Regions from separate parts of the Georgenia daeguensis genome, predicted to be linked through region 1. Evidence: riboswitches for the same ligand, from Rfam matches in the RefSeq annotation. Region 1 holds a riboswitch; the other holds the start of a gene.
What was found. A riboswitch is a leader RNA that binds a small molecule or an ion and turns the genes downstream of it on or off. The one in region 1 is predicted to bind S-adenosylmethionine.
Positions count from the first base shown of each region.

Region 2: it holds a riboswitch for S-adenosylmethionine, as region 1 does, so the genes downstream of both, ABD774_RS11935 (methylenetetrahydrofolate reductase) here and ABD774_RS14390 (O-succinylhomoserine sulfhydrylase) in region 1, are expected to answer to the same signal.

Region 1 covers NZ_BAABBA010000015.1:6,007-13,237, reverse strand. Annotated here, with positions in the region: gene ABD774_RS14405 (MarR family winged helix-turn-helix transcriptional regulator) at 1-42, shown strand, start outside; gene ABD774_RS14400 (MFS transporter) at 81-1,784, shown strand; gene ABD774_RS14395 (alpha/beta hydrolase) at 1,796-2,803, opposite strand; SAM riboswitch class I at 2,955-3,051, shown strand; gene ABD774_RS14390 (O-succinylhomoserine sulfhydrylase) at 3,060-4,385, shown strand; gene ABD774_RS14385 (trimeric intracellular cation channel family protein) at 4,449-5,159, shown strand; gene upp (uracil phosphoribosyltransferase) at 5,173-5,811, opposite strand; gene tadA (tRNA adenosine(34) deaminase TadA) at 5,871-6,359, shown strand; gene ABD774_RS14370 (acylphosphatase) at 6,418-6,684, shown strand; gene ABD774_RS14365 (cytochrome P450) at 6,732-7,231, shown strand, end outside.
Region 2 covers NZ_BAABBA010000010.1:165,219-172,449, forward strand. Annotated here, with positions in the region: gene ABD774_RS11925 (hypothetical protein) at 1-226, opposite strand, end outside; gene metE (5-methyltetrahydropteroyltriglutamate--homocysteine S-methyltransferase) at 377-2,737, opposite strand; gene ABD774_RS11935 (methylenetetrahydrofolate reductase) at 2,747-3,790, opposite strand; SAM riboswitch class I at 3,826-3,933, opposite strand; gene map (type I methionyl aminopeptidase) at 4,038-4,808, opposite strand; gene ABD774_RS11945 (PLDc N-terminal domain-containing protein) at 5,244-5,480, shown strand; gene ABD774_RS11950 (alpha/beta fold hydrolase) at 5,490-6,323, shown strand; gene ABD774_RS11955 (ABC transporter ATP-binding protein) at 6,448-7,218, shown strand; gene ABD774_RS11960 (ABC transporter permease) at 7,215-7,231, shown strand, end outside.

The DNA.
Region 1 (7,231 bases):
GGCACCGCGCCGGCCGACACCGAAGCCAAGGATCACGCGTGAAGAAGAAGGACCTGACCTCCCGCCGGGCCTACGCCGGCATGACGTCGGAGCAGGCGGCGCTCGCGCACGAGGAGCACCGGCAGATCCTCAAGGTGCTCACCGGCCTGCTGCTCGGGATGTTCGTCGCCAACCTCTCCGGCACCATCGTGGGCAACGCGCTTCCGGTGATCGTCGGCGAGATCGGGGGGACCCAGCAGCAGTACACCTGGATCGTCACCTCGACGATCCTCGCCTCGACGGCGATCACCCCGATCGCCGGGAAGCTGGCCGACCTCTTCGACAAGAAGAAGCTGCTGCTCGGCTCGCTCGCGCTCTTCGCGCTCGGCTCGCTGGTGGCCGGCATGTCGACCTCCGCGGGCATGCTCATCGCCGTCCGGGTGATCCAGGGCATCGGGATGGGCGCCAACATGGTGCTCACCCAGATCATCATCGCCACGATCATCCCGCCGCGGCAGCGCGGCCGGTACAACGGCTACATGGGCGCCGTCATCGCCCTGGCGACCGTGTCCGGGCCCCTCGTCGGCGGCCTCATCGTGGACCTCCCGTGGCTCGGCTGGCGCTGGTGCTTCTGGGTGGCGATCCCCTTCGTGGCGGCCGCGTTCGCCGTGCTCTGGAAGAACCTCCACGTGCCCGGCCGCGGCCGTCCGGGTGCGAAGGTCGACTGGGCCGGCGCGGCCCTCATCTCCCTGTCCGCCACGCTGCTGCTCATCTGGGTCTCGTTCGCCAACCACGAGTTCGCCTGGATGTCCTGGCAGACGGCGGCGATGCTCACCGGCGCCGTGGTCGCCGCGCTGGCGTTCGTCCTGGTCGAGCGGCGCGTCAGCGAGCCGGTGGTGCCGCTGCACATCCTCACCGAGCGGACCACGGCGCTGGCGGTCGTGGCGAGCCTCGCCGTCGGCACCGCGATGTTCGGGACGATGATCTTCCTGGGCCAGTACTTCCAGATCGGCCGCGGGTACAGCCCGACGATCGCCGGCTGGCTGGGCCTGCCGCTCATGGGTGGCCTGCTGATCTCCTCCACGGTGTCCGGGAACCTGGTCACGCGGAGCGGGCGGTGGAAGCCCTACGTCGTCGGCGGCGTGGCGCTCCTGGCTGCAGGCATGGGGCTCATGGCCACCGTCGGCGCGACCACCCCGCTGTGGGCGGTGAGCCTGTACCTGCTCCTCGCCGGGCTCGGCCTCGGCGCGTCCATGCAGAACCTGGTGCTGGCGGTGCAGAACACCGTGGACGTCGGCAACGTCGGCGCCGCCACCTCGACCGTGACGTTCTTCCGCAGCCTCGGCGGCGCGGTCGGCATCCAGGTGCTCGGCGCGGTCTACGCCGCCCGGGTCACCTCGCTGACCCTCGCCGGGTACGCGGAGCGCGGCATCGACGTGACCGAGCTCGACTCCTCCACCTCCTCCCTCGACCTCTCCGCGCTGCCGGCGGACATGGCCGAGGTGGTTCGCGAGGCGTACGGCGACGGCATCGGCATGGTCTTCGCCGGGGCGGCGCTGATCGCGGCGGTGGGCCTGGTCGCCGTCGCCTTCATGCGTGGCACCGAGCTGCGCTCCACCTGGGAGGTCCCCGCCGCCGCGCGCGAGGTCATCGAGGCCGACGCCGGCCCCGGGACGACGGCGGCACCCGGGGACGTCACGCCCGCCACCACAGCCATGGTCGACCGGAGCGGCGAGACGGGACGCACCGCGGACGACGGCGGAACCGGGCCGGCGTCGCCGGACCTGGAGCAGGTCGGTCGCTGAGATCCGTAGGGTCAGGCTCCGCCGTCGACGCCCAGACGGGCGTCCGCCCACTCGATCGCGCTGCGGGTGTAGTACTCCCGGCCCGGCTGGGGGGAGAGCGCGAGGTCGTGGATGCCGCCCGGCACCTGGAGGATCGTGACGTCCTCCCCGATCATGGGCGCCCGGCTGATCATCTGGCGCACGTCGAGGACCACGTCGGAGGTCGACAGGTCCGCCGGCCCGGGGTGCTTGCTGTCCCCGGACCGCGTGGAGCAGCACAGGAGCACGGGCACCGAGACCTCGAGCCCTCGGCCGATCTCGGCCTGGGCGCGGCGGACCGTGCGGACGAACCCGGCGCGGGCGGGGAAGCCCTCGTGGGGCTTCAGCGACAGGTCGTACTCCCAGTCACCGCCGGTGCCGGTGTGCAGGTACCTGCCGTAGGCCTGGCTGAGCGAGCCCACCGGGAGGCTCGGCAGCCAGGCCCCGAGCTTGTCGACGATCTCGGTGACCGGGACCCGGGTGAACCAGCCGGAGTTGAGGTCCAGCCACGGGGAGTTGAGGACGACGGCGTCCACGCTTCCGGGGTGGTCGGCCGCCCAGAGCACTGCCTGCAGGCCGCCGGTCGAGTGCCCGAGGAGGACCACGGGGCGCGGGCCGCCCTCCCGGATGATCGCGAGGGCCTTGCCGATCTCCTCGTCCTGCACGCGCAGGTCACGGATGTCGTCCGGGCGCGGGTGCCCGTTCGTGGAGCGGCCGGAGCGGCGCATGTCCAGGCCGTAGAAGTCGTAGCCGGCGTCGATCCACGCCTGGGCGTGCTCGGCCTGGAAGAAGTAGTCGACGAACCCGGGCAGGTAGAGCACAGCTCGGGTCGCGGAGCCGGCGTCCCTCTGGTGGACGAGCGTCGCGACGTCCGGGGCGCCGGGCTCCTCCCCGCCGTCGAGACGGTCGCCGAGCGGGATCGTGCGCGCCACCCACGGCGGACCCAGCAGGTCGTCGTCGACGGGCGGGGGCGCGGCTGCGGGCTGGGCGTCGTAGCTCATGGCCCGATCATGTCAGCAGGACCGCCGGTGCGGTCAGCCGCGGCCGCGCGGACCGGTCCGGCAGGTGGACGCGGCCAGGGCCCGGTCTCAGCATGCGGCCTTGGGCCGGGCGCGACCCCGCCCCGCCCGGGCCGCACCGTACGATCGCCGGACACCATCCAGAGCAGCCGAGAGATCTGGCTCGACGACGCTGCAGCAACCTCCCACCTGCGTGTGGGGAAGGGTGCTTCCGCCAGGACCGATGGAGGAGCGCGACATGTCCGACCTGCCTGCCTGTCCGTCCGAGCCTTTCTGTCCGCCGGACCTGCCGCGGCCCGCGGTCGACCCCGCGGGCCTGCGCCCCGGCACCCTCGCGGTGCGCGGCGGGCAGTACCGCAGCGCGTTCCAGGAGACCTCCGAGGCGCTCTACCTCACCCAGGGCTTCGTCTACGACCGCGCCGCCGAGGCCGAGGCGGCGTTCGCCGAGGAGATCGAGCGCTACACCTACTCGCGCTACACCAACCCCACCGTCACCACCTTCGAGGAGCGGCTCGCCCTCATCGAGGGGGCCGAGGACTGCTACGCGACGTCGACCGGCATGTCAGCCGTCTTCACCGCCCTCGCGGCGCTGGTGAGCAGCGGCTCGCGCATCGTGGCGGCCCGGGAGCTGTTCGGCTCCACCCTGTGCGTCTTCGACGACGTCCTGGCGCGGTGGGGCGTGCGGACCGACTACGTCACCGGCACCGACCTCGACCAGTGGGCCGCGGCGCTCGCCACCCCCGCCGACGTCGTTTTCCTCGAGTCGCCGTCCAACCCGATGCAGGACGTCCTCGACCTGCCCGCGATCGCCCGCCTCGCCCACGCCGCCGGCGCGACGGTCGTCGTGGACAACGTCTTCGCCACCCCGGTGCTGCAGCGGCCGCTCGAGCTCGGCGCCGATGTCGTCGTCTACTCCGCGACCAAGCACATCGACGGCCAGGGCCGGGTCATGGGCGGCGCGATCCTCGGCGCGCGCGAGCTGGTGCGCGGGCCCGTGCAGTCCCTGATCCGCAGCACCGGCCCCAACCTCGCGCCGTTCAACGCGTGGGTGCTCGCCAAGGGGCTGGAGACGCTGCCGCTGCGGGTGCGCGCGCAGACCGCCACGGCGCTGGAGCTGGCGCGGTGGCTCCAGGAGCAGCCGGGCGTGGCCTCGGTGCGCTACCCGTTCCTCGCCTCCCACCCGCAGCACGACCTCGCGCGGGCGCAGATGAGCGGGGGCGGGACGGTCGTCACGTTCACCCTCGACGGCTCCGGGCTCGCCAGCGCGGACCCGGCCGCCCGAGCCGACGTCGAGCGCACGTTCGCCTTCCTCGACGCCCTGCGCGTGGTGGACATCTCCAACAACCTCGGCGACGCGAAGTCGATGGTCACGCACCCGGCGACGACGACGCACCGCCGGGTCGACCCGGGCACCCGCGACGCGCTCGGCATCCTCCCGACCACCGTGCGGTTCTCCGTGGGGCTCGAGGACGTCGAGGACCTCCGGGAGGACCTGGACGCGGCGCTCGCTGTCTTCCGTGGCGTGCGGGGCGCGCAGGGGCGGGTGCCGGCCGTCGCCGGCTGAGGCGGCTGAGGCGGCGCGCCGGGTTCCCGTTGCCCGCCGCCGGGGCGGGCGCAAGGATCTGGTGTGGCCGCGGACGTGACGGAACAGCTCGGAGACCTCCTGCCGGACGTCTTCCGCGCGATCGACCTCACCGGCGTGCTCCTCAACGGGGTGCTGGGCGGGACCATCGCGCGTCAGCGCCGCTTCGACCTCGTGGGCTTCGCGATCCTCGCGATCGTGTCCGCGCTCGGCGGCGGCATGCTGCGCGACACCCTCCTGCAGGCGGGCCCGCCGGTGGCCCTGACGGACCCGTACTACCTCGGCACCGCCCTGGCGGGCGCCGTCGTCGCCTTCTTCGTCCCGCTGGGCGGGCGGTGGTGGAACCGGACGTTCCTGCTGGCCGACGGCGTCGTGCTGGGCTGCTGGGCCGCCACCGGGACGGCCAAGGCGCTCGCGGCCGGCCTCGGTGCGCTCCCGGCGGTCCTCCTCGGGGTGACCACCGCCGTCGGCGGCGGCATGATCCGCGACGTCGTCGTCGGGCAGGTGCCGTCCATCTTCGGCGGCAACACCCTCTACGCGACGTCGGCCGTGTTCGCCTGCCTGGCGATGACCGCCCTGTACTCCTGGGGGTACGAGACGGCGGGGATGGTCGCCGCGATCGTGGTGGGCGCCGGCGTGAGCATCCTGGCGCACTGGCGCCGCTGGGTCCTCCCCGACGCGGAGGCGGTCCGGCTGCCCGTCCCGAGCCGGCTGCAGCGCTGGTGGCGGCGGCACCTGCCGCGGGAGCCCGGCTGAGGCGACCCCGGCGTCAGTCGACGACGCCGTAGAGGCGGTCGCCCGCGTCGCCGAGGCCGGGGACGATGTACTTGTGCTCGTTGAGCCGCTCGTCGACGGCGGCCGTGACGATGGTGACGTCGCCGCGCTCACCGATCGCCTCGTCGAGCGTGCGCAGGCCCTCCGGGGCCGCGAGCAGGCAGATGGCGGTGACGTCCCGCGCGCCCTTCTCCAGGAGGTAGTCGATGGCCGCGACGAGCGTGTGACCGGTGGCGAGCATCGGGTCGAGCACGAAGCACTGGCGGCCCGAGAGGTCGTCGGGCAGGCGGTTGGCGTAGGTGATCGCCTCGTAGGTCTTCTCGTCGCGCTGCAGCCCGAGGAAGCCCACCTCCGCCGTCGGGAGCAGCCGCGTCATGCCCTCGAGCATGCCCAGGCCCGCCCGCAGGATCGGCACCACGATCGGGCGCGGCGAGGCGAGGTGCGTGCCCGTCGTCGTCGCCACCGGGGTGGTCACCTGGATCTGGGTCACCCGGACGTCGCGCGTGGCCTCGTAGGCCAGGAGGGTGACGAGCTCGTCCACGAGGAGCCGGAACGTCGGGGACTCTGTGGTCTCGTCGCGCAGGACGGTCAGCTTGTGGGCGATCAGCGGGTGGTCCGCGACGTGCAGGCGCATGCGCCCAACGTACCGTCCGTCGCCCGGCCCGCCGCACGGCGTGCGCCATCATGGCTCCCATGACCGCCACGGGCCCGGGTGCCGCGCCGCCGACCGACGCGGTGCTCGACGACGCGATGCGGCTCGCCCTGGAGCTGGCACGCGAGGCGGTCGGCGACGGCGACGTCCCGGTCGGTGCCGTCGTCCTCGCGCCCGACGGCTCCGTCGTCGGGCGGGGCCGGAACCGGCGTGAGGCCGACGGCGACCCCACCGCCCACGCCGAGATCCTCGCCCTGCGGGAGGCGGCCGCCGCCCTGGGGACGTGGCGGCTGGAGGGCTGCACGCTGGTGGTCACGCTCGAGCCGTGCACGATGTGCGCGGGCGCGATCGTGCTGGCGAGGGTGGAGCGGGTGGTCCTCGGTGCCTGGGACCCCAAGGCCGGCGCGACGGGGTCCGTGCGCGACGTCGTGCGCGACTCCCGCCTGAACCACCGGGTCGAGGTGGTCGCCGGGCTGCGCGGGGAGGAGAGCGCCCGGTTGCTGCGGGAGTTCTTCGGCGAGCGCCGCTGACCGTGCAGCCGCCGCTCTCGCGGTGGCCGTGGCTCGGTGCCCGCGCCAGACTGGCCCCATGGTCCGCCGTCGCATCGTCGTCCACGGCCGGGTGCAGGGCGTGGGGTACCGCTACTCCTGCGAGGCGGTCGCGGAACGTCTCGGGGTGAGCGGCTGGGTGCGCAACAAGGACGACGGCACGGTCGAGGTCGTCGCAGAGGGCGACCGTTCCGCCGTCGACTCGTTGCTCGAGTGGTGCCGGCAGGGACCGCGGCACGCCGACGTCGCCCGGGTCGAGGTGCACGAGGAGGAGCCCGAGGGGCTGGGCGGCTTCGTGAGCTACTGATGCCGGGAGAATGACGGGCGTAATATCGGAGCGTTCCGTGAAAAACGATGGACGCAGCGCCGGTCGTGCCGGGGGAGGAAGTGCTCGTGAAGAAGACGCAGCGCACCGAGTGGGACCCGCGATCCCCTGAGGTGCTGTCCGACCAGGTCGCCGCCTACGACGAGATGCGCGCGAGATGCCCGGTCGCCCACAGCCCGTACGGGAACTGGACCGCCTTCCGGCACGAGGACGTGGTGGGGATCCTGGAGGACCACGAGACCTACTCCAACGTGGTGTCGCACCACGCCTCTGTGCCCAACGGGATGGACCCGCCCGAGCACACGAGGTACCGGCAGATCGTCGACCGGTACTACACCCCGGAGCGCATGGCGGCCTTCGAGCCGGTCTGCCGGCAGATCACGCGGGAGCTTGTCGCGGCCCTGCCCCGCGAGAATGACGTCGAGATCATGTCCGACCTGGCCGAGCCCTTCGCCAACCGTGTCCAGTGCGCTTTCATGGGCTGGCCCGACCGGCTGCACGATCCGCTGCGGCAGTGGACCAGGAAGAA
Region 2 (7,231 bases), on a different contig from region 1:
GGCTGGTCCGGCGCGCGCCGAGGGCCGCAGCCACCGCGCCGGGCACCGTCATCGCGGCGAACACGGCCAGGATGCCCAGCGTCCCCGTGAGAGAGAAGCGGCCCTCCTCACCGGACAGCACCACGAGCAGACGCATGAGCACCCGCGCGAGGCCACCCGCGAGGAGAGCGAGCACGAGGGCCGCGAGGAACCCCGCGCCCAGCCGGGGCACGAGCTGTCGAATCATGGCTGGTTCCGATCTCCCCGGGAGGCTGGGCGAACGTGCGGTCGCCGTCGACCGCGCCGCCCCGGAGAGTAGCGACATCCCGTGCCGACGCGACAGCCGCCACAACGGGGGATGCGGCTCGCCGACGGGCGGGCGGGCCGGAGCGGAACGTCAGAGGGTCGCGCGCACGGCCCTGGCAGCCTGGACGAGGTTCGTCAGGGCCGCCGTCGCCTCCTCGAAGCTGCGCGTCTTGAGCCCGCAGTCCGGGTTGACCCACAGCTGGCCGGCGGGCACCGCGGCCAGCGCGGCGGTGAGCAGGCCGGCGACCTCCTCGGTGGTGGGCACGCGCGGGGAGTGGATGTCGTACACGCCGGGCCCCACGCCGCGGCAGAACCCGGCGGCGCGGAGCCCCGGGAGGATCTCCATCCGCGAGCGCGCCGCCTCGATGCTGGTCACGTCGGCGTCCATGGCGTCGATCGCGTCGAGGATGTCGCCGAACTCGGAGTAGCACAGGTGGGTGTGCACCTGGGTGTCGCGCCCGGCCACGGCGGTGGCGACCCGGAACGCCCGCACCGCCCAGGCGAGGTACTCCTCCCGGTCGGCCCGGCGCAGCGGCAGCAGCTCGCGCAGCGCCGGCTCGTCCACCTGCACGATCCGGATGCCGGCGTCCTGCAGGTCCGCGATCTCGTCGCGCAGCGCAAGGGCCACCTGCTGGGCGGTCTCGGCGAGCGGCTGGTCGTCCCGGACGAACGACCACGCCAGCATCGTCACCGGCCCGGTGACCACGGCCTTGACCGGCCGGTCGGTGAGGGAGGCCGCGTACGCCGTCCACGGCAGCGTCATCGGCGCCCGCCGCGCGACGTCGCCCCACAGGATCGGCGGCCGCGTGCACCGCGAGCCGTAGGACTGCACCCACCCGTGGTCGGTGACCGCGAACCCGTCGAGCTGCTCGGCGAAGAACTGCACCATGTCGTTGCGCTCGGGCTCGCCGTGCACGAGCACGTCGAGGCCGAGCTCCTCCTGGAGGCGCACCACCCGGGCGATCTCCTCGCGCACCACGCGCTCGTAGCCCTCGCGGTCCAGGTCGTGCTTCTTCAGCGCCACGCGCGCCCGGCGCAGCTCGGCCGTCTGCGGGAACGACCCGATCGTCGTCGTCGGCAGGGCGGGCAGGCGGAGGGTCGCGGCCTGCGCGGCGCTCCGCTCCTCGTACGGCGCGCGGGCGAGGTCCGGCTCGGTCAGCGCGGCGACGCGGGCGGCGACGTCGTCGCGCCGCACCCCCGGGAGCCTGGTCCGGGCGTCGCGCGCCTGCCCCGCGGCCGCCAGCTCGGCGCGGACCGAGCCGGCTCCGAGCGCGAGCCCGCGGGCGAGGATCTGCACCTCCTCCACCTTCTGGTCGGCGAACGCCAGGGCCGGGCGCAGGGACAGCCCCAGGCGCCGCTCGCGGGAGGCGTCGTGCGGGACGTGCAGGAGGGAGCACGATGTCGAGACCCCCACCCGTGCGCCCTCGCCGATGCCGTCGCTGAGCCGCTGGAGGAGGTCGAGGGCCCGCTCGAGGTCGGTGCGCCAGACGTTGCGCCCGTCCACGACGCCGCCCACCACCACCTTGCCGGCGAGGCGGCGCAGCACCTCGGGGCGGGGCAGCGGGCCGCGGACCAGGTCGAGCCCGACCGCCTCGACGTGGCTGTCCGCGACCAGGGGCAGCGCATCCCCCAGGTCGCCGTACGGCGCCGCGAGGAACAGGGCGGGCCGCGCCGGCCGGGCGAGGTCCCCGGCCAGCGTCTCGAGCCCGCGGCTCAGCGCCGCGAGCACGCGTTCCCGCGGCACGTCCCAGGTGTCCACCACGAGGGCGGGCTCGTCGAGCTGGACCCACGGCGCGCCGGCGTCCCCGAAGGCGCGCAGCAGGTCCGCGTAGGCGGCGAGGACGTCGTCGAGCCGGTCGAGCGGGTGGAACCCCTTGGGCGAGCCCTCCGCGGGCTTGCTGAGGAGGAGGAAGGTCAGCGGGCCCACCACCACCGGCCGCACGGTGTCGCCGTCGGCGGCGGCCTGCAGGAAGTCGCGCACCAGCCTGTCGTCGGCGAATCGGATCGGGGTGCCGGGCCCGATCTCGGGGACGAGGTAGTGGTAGTTGGAGTCGAACCACTTCGTCAGCTCGAGCGGCGCCCGCTCGCCGTCGCCCCGCGCGAGGGCGAAGTAGCCGTCCGGGCCGACCCGCCCGGCGGCGTCGACCACGTGGGCGAAGCGCTCGGGCACGGCGCCGAGCATCACGGCGGCGTCGAGCACGTGGTCGTACGGGGAGAAGTCCAGCGGGATGGCGCCGTCGTCGAAGGTGAGCCCGAGGTCGGCCAGGTGCCGCCGGGTCTCCATGCGCAGCTTCTCGAGGCTCACCTGCAGGTCGTCGACCTCGCTGCGGCCGGACCAGAACGCCTCGAGCGCCTTCTTCAGCTGCCGCCCAGGGCCGATCCGCGGGTACCCCAGGACCGTGGCCCCGGGGAAGTACGGCACGGTGCGGTCCACGGTGACCGGGCTGGGCATGGCGGCTCCTCAGTTCGGGGCGACGTCCCCATTGTGCTGGGGGGAGCCGTAGGACGCGCCGGCTGCCGCGGTCGGGCGTGCGGCGGCCTCCGGGCCGGCGATCGCGGGGTTGCGCAGCCCGCGGGCCCGCAGGTGCTCGAGGACGTCGAGGGCCGGGCGGTCCTGGTTGAAGGTGTACAGGTGCAGCCCCGGCGCCCCGGCCGACAGCACGCCGTCGATGAGCGTCAGCGTCGCGTCGATGCCGCGCCGCACGCGCTCGACGTCGTCCTCGACCGCGAGCAGGGCGTCGAGCGACGCGGGCACCGGCACCCCGGTGAGCTGGGCGAGGCGGTGCAGCCGCCCCGGGTCGGTCATGGGGATGACCCCGGGCAGGATCGGGATGTGGATCCCGGCCTCGCGGGCGTCGACCACCAGCGACGCGTAGGCCTCGGCGTCGAAGAACACCTGCGTGATCGCGAAGTCGGCGCCGGAGTCCTGCTTCTCGTGCAGCGCCGCCAGCTCCGCCTCGCGGGTGTGGCTCGCGCCGGAGGGGTAGGCGGCGACGGCGACCGAGACGACGTCGGCCGGTGCGATCCCCAGGTCCTGGGCGACGACGGAGGGCGGCTCCGCCGTCGTCTCGCGTCCGCCGTCGGGGCGGGGGGCGCCCAGCCGCTCGTACTCGACCTCCCTGATGAGGCGGACGAGGTCGCTGGCCCGGCTCAGGCCGCCGGCGCAGGGCACCCACTCGGTCTCGCCGGCCGGCGGGTCGCCGCGCAGGGCGAGGAAGTCGCGCACGCCGGCGTCCAGCAGGCCGCGCACCCGGTCGGCGAGCTCCTCGCGGGTGGCGCCCACGCAGGTCAGGTGCGCGATCGGCGGCACGCCGGTCTCGGCGAGCAGGCGGTGCACGAGCTCGGCGGAGGCGGTGCGCGAGGAACCGGAGGCGCCGTAGGTCACGGAGAAGAAGTCCGGTCCGGCGTCGGCCATGCGGAGCACCCGCTGCCACACGGTCTCGACCAGCTCCGCCCGCCGCGGCGGGTAGAGCTCGAAGGAGACCGTCGGGTGGTCGGTGGGCACGGTCACGAGGCTAGACGTCGACACCGGCTGATCACACTCCATCGCACCTGGCGTGAGCACCTTCCTGCGGCGACGGCGGGGCGTCGGCGAGGGGGTTGCTGCGGCGTCACGGAGCCAGGACTCTCGGCCGCTCTGGATGGTCAGGGCCGATCATGACCGATCGGACGGGCCCGGCGGGCACCGGGACGCGGAGGTCCCACCCACTGAGACCTGGGTGGCTGGCCGGGCAGGCTGGCGGACGTGTGCCTCACCCGTTGCGGGCGGTGAGCACCACGGGACCGTCCTCGGTCACGGCGACGGTGTGCTCGGAGTGGGCGCCGCGCGAGCCGTCCTTGCTGCGCAGCGTCCAGCCGTCGTCGTCGGTGTAGAGCTCGTCCGTGCCGGACATGAACCACGGCTCGATCGCGATGACGAGGCCCGGACGCAGCGGCAGACCGCGGTGCGGGCGGCCGTCGTTGGGCACGTGCGGGTCGCCGTGCATGGTCCGGCCCACGCCGTGCCCGCCGAACTGGGTGTTGACCCGGTAGCCGTAGGAGGCGGCCACGCCTCCGATGCGGGCGGAGATGTCGCCGATCTTGTTGCCGACGACGGCGGTCTCGATCGCGGCGTCGAGGGCGGCCTCCGTGGCCTCGATGACCTTCAGGTCCTCCGGCCGCGCGCTGCCGACCACCACGCTGAGCGCGGAGTCGGCCACCCACCCGTCGACGCTCGCGGCGAAGTCGACGGAGAGAAGGTCGCCGTCGCGCAACGCGTAGTCGTGGGGCAGCCCGTGCAGCACCGCGTCGTTGACCGAGGTGCACAGGACGTAGCCGAACGGGGAGGCGCCGAAGGAGGGGTGGTAGTCGATGTAGCAGGACTCGGCGCCACGCTCGCGGATCATGTCGTGGGCGAGCGCGTCGAGCTCGAGGAGGTTGACGCCGACGGCGGCCTTCTCCTTCAGGGCGGTCAGCACCTCGGCGACGAAGGAGCCGGCCGGGCGCATGGCCTCGATCTCGGCGGGGGTCTTCAGGTCGATCACGGCCTCAAGGTTAGGTGCCCGGGCCGTCGGTTCGCCGTCCCGGGGGTGCGACCTCCCCCACGCCCTCCGCGTCCGCGGCCCGTCTGGTTCCGCGCGCGCATGGCAGCCTGCCCGGGCCGCACCAGCGCTCGCCCGACGAATCAGTGCTCCTCAGCAGACGAAGTGGTCTCAGGCGCGCTTGGTCTGCGCAGGAGCACTTAAGCATCGAGAGCGTCCGGGGCGCCCAGCGCTTAGCAGCCGGCCGACGTCGGTGCGCCGGGTGGGGTCGGCGGAAGGGTGGGCAGGGGGAGTGGGTGGCGGGCGGAGGGGTGGGTGTGGCGGTCGGGCGGCCACCGGACCTGGACGCGGTTGCCGTTCGGCTGTGCTCGGCCGCCGCCGGCGCGATGCTTGGAGAAGGGCGCACACGCCTCGAGATCACGAGAGAAGGGACCGGCGATGACCGGTAGGAAGATGACCGGGAAGAAGGGCTGGAAGGACCTGACGCCCGCACAGCGCCGGGCGGTCGGGGCCCTGGGCGCCGTCGAGGCGGCCCTCGCGATCGCCGCCTGGACCGACCTGGCGCGGCGCCCGCCCGAGCTGGTCAGGGGGTCGAAGATCGCCTGGGCCGGGATCATCGCGATCAACTTCGTCGGGCCGCTCCTCTACTTCTCCCGCGGTCGCGTCCGGTCCTAGACCGTGCGGGTGCGACAGGTCCGGCGCGGCCGGCTCGTCCTCGACGTCCGCGACGAGGGCCCGGTCGACGGCGAGACGATGCTGCTGCTGCACGGCTTCCCGCAGGACGGTTCCTGCTGGGGCGCGGTGGTGCCGGCCCTGCACGCCGAGGGCCTGCGCACGCTCGCGCCCGACCAGCGCGGCTACTCCCCCGGGGCCCGGCCGCCCCGGCGCGGGGCGTACCGGTTGGAGTGGCTGGTCGACGACGCGCTGGCCGTCCTCGACGCCGCCGGCGTGGAGCAGGCGCACGTGGTCGGGCACGACTGGGGCGGCGGCGTCGCCTGGGCGGCGGCCGCCCTGCACCCCGAGCGGGTGGCCTCGCTCACGGCGGTCTCGACCCCGCACCCCCGCGCGCTGGCCCGGGCGATGGCGAACCCCGGCCAGGCGCTGCGCACCTCGTACGTCGGCCTGTTCCAGCTGCCGCGGCTGCCGGAGGCGCTGCTCGAGCGGCGGCTCGTGACGTTGCTGACCGGGTCCGGCCTGCCGGCCGCGTCGGCGGAGCACTACGCCGGCCGGATGCGCGAGCCCGGCGCGCTGCGCGCGGCGCTGAACTGGTACCGGGCCCTGCCGCTGACCCGCCTGCGCCCGCCGGGGGACGTCGCGGTGCCCACGACGTACCTGTGGGGATCGGCCGACCCGGCCCTGCGGCGCGGGGCGGCCCGCCGCACGGGCGACCACGTCGGCGCCGCGTACCGGTTCGTGGAGCTGACGGCCGGGCACTGGCTGCCCGAGACCGAGCCGGACGAGGTGGCCGGCGCGATCCTCGACCAGGTGGCCGCCGCAGCCGGGCAGGGGCCCGGCTGACGCCGGACGGGCCTGGGCGACGGCGCGGGCGCCGCGGCTGGGGCATCGCCCCGGTGGCCGGATGACGCAGCGCCCCGGCGCGCCGGTCGCGCTTCGCCCCTGGCGGTGCCGGCGAAGGTCCATCATGCAGGCAGGCATGGAGGACGTGGCCGTCGAGGTCCGCCGGCTCCGGGTGGTCCGCGGCGGCCGCACGGCGCTCGACGACGTCGACCTGGCCGTCCGCGCCGGCACGCTGACTGGTCTGCTCGGTCCGTCGGGGGCGGGCAAGACCACGCTCATGCGGGCGATCCTGGGCGTGCAGGTGGTCGCCGGCGGGGAGGTGCGGGTGCTCGGCCGCCCTGCCGGCAGCCCCGACCTGCGCCGCCGGGTCGGCTACGTCACCCAGGCGCCGAGCGTGTACGAGGACCTCACGGTGGAGGAGAACCTGCGCTACTTCGCGCGCATCCTCGGTGCGCCCCACCACGCCGGGGTGGACGCCGGCCAGGGTCCGGTCTCGGTGGACGAGGCGCTCGAGACGGTCGGCCTCGGCAACCACCGGCGCCAGATGGTCAGGACGCTCTCGGGCGGTGAGCTCTCCCGGGTCTCGCTGGCCACGGCCCTGCTCGGCTCGCCCGAGCTGCTCGTCCTGGACGAGCCGACCGTCGGCCTGGACCCCGTGCTGCGGGACTCGCTGTGGACCACGTTCCGGCGGATCGCGGCCTCGGGCACCACGCTGCTGGTCTCCTCCCACGTCATGGACGAGGCCGTGCGCTGCGACCGCCTGGTGCTGCTGCGGGCCGCCCGCGTGCTCGCGGACACCACCCCCGGCGAGCTGCTGCGCTCCACCGGCACCACCGACGCCGACGCCGCGTTCCTGCACCTGGTCCGCCACGGCTCCGAGGAGGTTCGCCGGTGACCGCCACCGCGCT